2 regions of the Halobacillus sp. K22 genome follow, and region 2 is predicted to be linked to the other one. Evidence: riboswitches for the same ligand, from Rfam matches in the RefSeq annotation. Region 2 holds a riboswitch; the other holds the start of a gene.
What was found. A riboswitch is a leader RNA that binds a small molecule or an ion and turns the genes downstream of it on or off. The one in region 2 is predicted to bind cobalamin.

Region 1: another riboswitch for cobalamin. It lies ahead of ACTWPM_RS09475 (ribonucleoside-diphosphate reductase subunit alpha); the one in region 2 lies ahead of ACTWPM_RS13900 (DUF4430 domain-containing protein).

Annotation. Positions count from the first base shown of each region.
Region 1 covers NZ_JBQQCN010000010.1:80,939-84,359, forward strand. Annotated here, with positions in the region: gene ACTWPM_RS09465 (DMT family transporter) at 1-145, shown strand, start outside; gene ACTWPM_RS09470 (methyltransferase domain-containing protein) at 239-925, opposite strand; cobalamin riboswitch at 1,186-1,359, shown strand; gene ACTWPM_RS09475 (ribonucleoside-diphosphate reductase subunit alpha) at 1,506-3,421, shown strand, end outside.
Region 2 covers NZ_JBQQCN010000019.1:29,999-33,419, reverse strand. Annotated here, with positions in the region: gene sigX (RNA polymerase sigma factor SigX) at 1-271, opposite strand, end outside; gene ACTWPM_RS13905 (ECF transporter S component) at 1,068-1,610, opposite strand; gene ACTWPM_RS13900 (DUF4430 domain-containing protein) at 1,617-2,018, opposite strand; cobalamin riboswitch at 2,204-2,383, opposite strand; gene ACTWPM_RS13895 (ATP-binding protein) at 2,432-3,421, opposite strand, start outside.

The DNA of each region.
Region 1 (3,421 bases), on a different contig from region 2:
CGCTTACTCCGTGTGGACAGGAATTGGCGCTGCAGGTGGTGCACTTCTTGGAATGGTATTCTTTAATGAATCAGCGGAGTGGAAACGAATAGGATGTATCATCTTGATCATTTCTGCGGCAGTGGGATTAAAGCTCCTTTCATAAACCAAGCCCGCGATTTTGCTCAGAAAAACAAACAAAATCGCGGGCTTTTTCTACAATTTTAAACATTAGCGGAGGCTGGTCCGCAGTTTTGTACTATTTCTGCTTCTCAAAGATGAATATCCACATAAATGTAAGGGCTTGCTTTAAATCCTCATCCAGATGGGCAATTTGAGTCTCATCAACCCCTCGTTTATAAACTCCTCTGCCTTCCATATACCTCCAGCCAGTTTCTTCAGCCATCTTAGCAAGTTCCCACGGCATCATCGTGTTGCAAATCACTTTCTCACCATAAACTCTTCGATAACTATTTACCCTCGGCATGGCTGTAGGTCCTAATATTCCAATACATAGTTTTCCGCCCGGGCGTAAGATCCTCTTCATTTCCTCAAGTCCCTGGTGGGGAACTTCAATCCACTCCAGAGAGTTCACGGCCATGATGCCATCAAAGCTTTCTGAAGTGAAAGGCAGTTTTGTCAAATCCCCCTGAGTAAAGGTTAGTCCCTCGGTTTGTAATCGTTCCACTGCACGTTCAATCATATCTTTCGAAAGGTCTACACCAGTGACTCGGTATCCTTCCTTATACAATTTATAAGACCCATATCCATCTCCACAACCCAGATCAGCAATGGCGTCCCCCGGGGAAAGATGATTTTTCAAGAAAGGAATAATTGTCTTACGGCTCCCCTCTTCCCACATAGTCTGACTTCGCTGATTCCAAAACTCCGCCCGCTCATCCCATTGTTTTGCGGCTTCTTTATGCCAGTTAAATGATTGGTCCATGATTACGAATCCCCCTGTTTATCTATTTCTTTTATTAATGTATAGTTCACCATAGAGCGTTAATAACCTTTATTATAATCAAGTGAGCGAATTTTTTAAAATTTTTCAGGACAGGAAAAAAGCGCAATAAAAATCTTTTTTATGGAAAAATTTATAATTTTAAAGTGTGAACTTTCATAGAATCATTTGCACTTTCCTCTCTAGTCCGTTATGATATAAACACAATATAAGCTAATTAAATAATCAACGAATACTATATATAGTATTTGCGAAGCAAAGATGCCATAAGGCTTAATAGGGAATCCGGAGAAAGCCGGAACTGCCCCCGCAACTGTTAGCGTTCGCGAAATGGATAATCCACTGTACTTAAGTACGGGAAGGACCATAGTAGAATCGAACGTAAGTCAGGAGACCTGTCTTTATTCGCTGGAGTTTCAACTTCTTCGGGGATTGAGAAGATGAAGCGATAGAATGAGGTCTTTGTATGCTTTGTACACTTCGTTCTATGGTTTCATCCGCTCAATAAATGAGCGGATTTTTTTATGTCCGAAATTACTTATGAAAAAAGGAGTATGAATACATGAACGTTCAATCTATGGAAACAGAATGGAATCAGAAGCTAAAAGACATTCAACATGTCTTTCCCCATCTTGATCTGGAACGGATACTAAACAAAGTTCCCGGGCTTGGACTGAGGCAAATGTCACAAGAAGAGCAAGCCAAAGCACTAATCCTCGAGTGTCTGGCTGAAATGAATGAAGCAGAGCCTGATTGGACCTTTGCTGCGAGCAGGCTTCACTTAGACCAAATGTATAAGAACGCTGCACACAACCGCATGGAGGAACATGCTTATAAGGGATTTCATTCATTAATTGAGATTCTAACTCATGAACAAATCTACTCAACATCTTTACTTAACGATTATTCAAAAGAGGAAATAGATGAGCTTGAAGCTACCCTTGTTCCTGAACGTGATCACTTATTTACTTATATTGGTCTTAAAACTTTAAGCGATCGATATTTAGCACGTTCCAAGTCCAAAGACATATATGAACTTCCACAAGAAAGGTTTATGATCATTTCGATGGTAATCATGGCCCAGGAGAAAAAGTCAGTAAGAATTGGGCTTATAAAAGAAGCCTATTGGGCTTTAAGTCATTTATACATGACAGTCGCTACGCCCACTCTTTCTAACGCAGGAAAAAGATATGGCCAGTTAAGCTCTTGTTTTATTGACACGGTAGATGACAGTTTGCAGTCCATATATGACAGCAATACAGATATAGCGAACTTGAGCAAACACGGCGGAGGAATTGGTGTGTATCTTGGAAAAATCAGAAGTCGCGGGAGTGACATTCGAGGATTTAAAGACGTTTCTTCAGGCGTTATTCCATGGATGAAGCAACTGAATAATACCGCAGTCAGTGTGGATCAGCTCGGGCAGCGTCAAGGAGCTATTGCCGTCTATTTAGATATATGGCATAAGGACATTTTCCCTTTTCTTGACAGCCGTTTAAACAACGGGGACGAACGTCAGCGCACCCATGATTTATTTACAGGTGTCTCAATACCTGATGTGTTTATGGAAGCTGTAGAAAATCGTGGAGACTGGTATTTATTCGATCCTCATGAAGTTCGTGACGTTATGGGCTTTTCATTGGAAGATGCTTATGATGAAGAGCGCGGCAGCGGAACCTTCCGCGATAGATACGAAGCATGTGTAAATCATCCGGAACTATCGAAAGAAAAAGTAGCTGCCATAGACGTTATGAAAAGGATTATGGTAGGACAGCTAGAAACAGGCACACCTTATATGTTTTACCGAGATGAAGTAAATCGCATGAATCCGAATCGTCACGCAGGGATGATCTACTGCAGCAACCTATGTACAGAGATCACTCAGAACCAGAGCCCCACCCTTCAGGAAGAGCAATATTTAGAAGAAGGAAGAATTATAACGGTTAAAAAACCGGGAGATTTTGTAGTTTGTAATCTATCCAGTGTGAATCTCGGCCGCGCTGTACCTGAAGGGGTCTTAAAGCGTTTAGTTTCCATTCAGGTAAGAATGCTGGATAACGTGATTGATGAAAATACGATCCCCGTCCTGCAGGCTCAATTGACCAACCAATCTTATCGAGGGATTGGTCTTGGAACATTCGGCTGGGCTCACTTGCTTGCTCAAAAGAAAATAGCCTGGGAGTCTGAAGAAGCAGTAAATTATGCTGAGGAAGTGTACCAGGCGATTGCTTATTATACCATTGAATCCAGCAGCGAATTAGCAGCTGAAAAAGGGAGCTATCCTTTATTTGAAGGATCTGACTGGTCTACAGGAGAATTCTTTGTTAAACGGGCGTTTGATCAAGATGAGAATTGGAACTGGAAGGCCTTAAAGAACAAGGTTCAGCACGATGGGATACGGAATGGATATTTAATGGCTGTTGCCCCTAATTCCAGTACTTCTCTTATCGCTGGAAGCACAGCGAGCATCGATCCAAT
Region 2 (3,421 bases):
CCCCTTTTTCATTCCAATCAAAAAAATCCATAATTCGATTCCGTTTGCGTTTTTGCTTCCGGAAGTGATCAATCGCTACATGCCTCGCTATGGATAGCAGCCAAGTTTTTTCAGTACTCCGCCCGTCAAAAGAATCATAAGATTTAAGCACCTTTATATAAACTTCCTGGACAAGATCCTCAGCTAGATTGCGATCTTTGACCATGTAGATTAAATATTGAAACAAATCATGATGATAATTATCGTAAAGTTCGTCAAAGAACGTTTTCACTAATGGTACCTCCCACTTATCTATTTAGTCGTTATATGTATGAAAAAAGTTACATCACTATCTTAATATGAGGATTTAAAAAAAGATATAAAGGAAGGGCCCTTAAAAGGGATTTATAAATAAATGGATCTCTTAGACGTTCGTGTTAATTTTCACCAATGGCTTATTAAGCTAAAGGGCCGGATTGTGGAAGACTCAGTTTCGAGATATTTTGGGTCTGTTACGTTAGTTGGTGGAGGGCTGGTGGGGAAATAGCTCGCTTTCCTATGGGGGAACGGTGAGCTTCCTCGCTCGTTTCACTCCCTGCGAGATCTCACCTAGTCCCTATTCCCATGGGAGTCTCGCCATTTCCCCACCAACCCAGCCAAGGAGAATAACGGACCCTCTGAAAAGAGAGTATCCTATCCTCCTTACCCCGCCTGACTGCTTATATAACAGGCGATCCCGCATAGTTCCAGACTGGAAAAGTATTTACGCCCATGTGATTATTTCTTCTCAAACGGGTGAAGGATGAAGCCGTTTCGAGTTTCTGATTCGGCCAGGTCCGGAGGGGAACGGGGAGACTCCTGTGGGATCAACATGATAGGTGAGACCCCGGAAAGCTTTAGCTTGAGGAGGCTCAGCACATGCCCACGGAAAGCGAGTCGTTCCCCGCAGGACCTAACTCTCTCACTAGATATCTCGAAACTGAGTCTTCCAGTAACGGGAGCTTTACCTTAAAATTAATACGGAAGTTTAAAGAGCCAAATAGAAAGAAAAAACACAGGCGTCAGGGGATCCCTGGCATCCTGTGTTTTTAAGAACGATAATTCGTTGTTCCAACATACGGTGTTTGTTCAGTTAGCCCATTTCTCTTTTTGTACCGTTTAAACAATGTGCCTAAAACGGGAGAAAGAAATAGGATGAAGATGATATTGGAAATAGCATGATTCAGATCGTAAGGCAGGCCTGCCAAATAATAACCCCAGAAAGGCTGACCGATGGAACGCATGGTAAGGGAAATTACCAGCCCGAAGAATATACCTGAGAGAAATCCATATATGGAAAGGCCCCACACCGGGAAACTTGGCTTATACTTTCCAATAACGCCCGCAAGCAAACCGATGATTGACCATGCAAATACCTGCCATATAGTCCAGTAGCCCATACCAAGAAGTGTATTCGATACGATGGTTGTTAGGAATGCCATGATTAAACCGGCAGCGGGTCCCATCCAGAACCCTGTCAAAATGATAATTGCAGTGACCGGCTGCACATTTGGAACATGGCTTAAAGCAATTCTGCCTGCAACAGCTAATGAGGCAAGCATGGCAATTAAGGTAATTTTATAAATATTCATTTTCCATCATTCCCACGAATGATAATCAAATACAATCTCGTCGCCTTGTTTTAATTCGTATTCGTTGGCTCCTACCTGGGCTTCCTCCCCATTAATGGTGTACATCCAGGCCATTTTCTTTTCTTGATCTCCTGATATTCCTTCAATACTATTAATAAATCCGTCGCTTTGCTCCACTTCAAAATTATCTTCCATGACATTTAACAGGGTAGCGCCTTCCTCAACGGAAAGTTCTTTATCAGCTAAGGTTTCTTCTCCATTATTTTTGGAGATCTCTATTTGAACACTGACTTCCTGTTTTTCCTCTTCCTGAACGGCGTTAGCTTGCTCCTCTTTCTGTGTTCCACACCCGCTTAGGGTACCTGCCGTTAATAAGACCGCCACAATTAAAGCATAAAGTTTGTTCATCTTGCTTCCATCCTCTCATTTTTTAGTAATGGCTTTTTCGAAAGGACGAATGGACAACCTAACACTATGTATCCATCAAAAAAAGCCTGCCTTCGTTAAAGGCAAGCTTAAGACAAACCAGATGGTTTTAATTGAAATATTTACATAGAACCGATCGGTTGTCTCAAACGCTCAATCCCCGAAGCTTTGAAACATGGGATCAGGCAGGTCTACTGACTTGTGCGTCATCCTACTAAGGACCCTTCCCGTGCATTTGCACAGTGGAGCTTCCTTTTCGTCTTCACATACAGTTGCGAGGACAGTCCCGGCCTTTCACCGGGTTCCCATTTTAAGCCTTTTCAGGCACCTGAATCCACTCAATATAAAGTTATATACTCATTAATAGATTAACTCACTTTTTATCATTTAGCAACTTAGTTTTCGGTCAAATCTACCCTTTTGGGGATTCTGAAAGAAAAAGTTGTCCCCTCTCCCACTTTGCTGTGTACGCTGATCATACCATTATGTGCTTCTACAATATTTTTAGCAATGGCAAGTCCTAGACCAGTTCCTTTCTTGTGCTTAGATGCTTCTCTTTTTCTTGATTTATCTGCTTTGTAAAACCGCTCGAATATAAATGGCAGATCCTCTTCAGAAATTCCCTGTCCAGAATCATGTACAGATGCGGCCCATTCATGACCTCCATCTTCAATTATAACTTGTACGGATCCATGCTCAGTTGTATGTCGAATAGCATTATCAATAAGGTTTGTAAATACTTGTTCAATCCGATCCGCATCAAAATCCAGCCAGTCTAATTTTGAATCTACGTCTATCATCAACTCCACCTGTCGTTCTCTGGAAAGACCCTGAAACTTCCTCTCGATCTTATCCATGTAAGGAGCAATCTCTACAGATTCCACGTATAAATTAATATGACCTGCTTCCATACGAGCTAAGTCCAATAATTCATTTACCAGCCTGCCAATTCGTAAGGACTCATCATGAATGATCTGGGCGAGTTCATTCTTGTCCTCTTTACTCTCTGCAACATCGTCTACTATTGCCTCACTGTACCCTTGGAGCATCGAAATGGGTGTTCGTAGTTCATGAGAGACATTCGCTATAAAATCTTTGCGCAGTTTATCCAGTCTGCGCTCATCTGTCATATCTCTTAAGACAGCAACCGCACCTCTAATGGTGTCTTTATCATATAATGGTGTCATAATAATGACCCAGGAACGGCCTTGCAAAGATACTTCTGTCATTGCTTCTTGTTCTTTAGATATCACTTCATCGAACAGTTCATAAAGAGGAGCCGGAAGATGGGTTGTATCCAACACCCCTTCTTCATCATTCTCAAATTTATCGGCTTCCAAGTATTGTTGAGCAGGAGGGTTAGAAATCAGCACTTCTCCTTCACG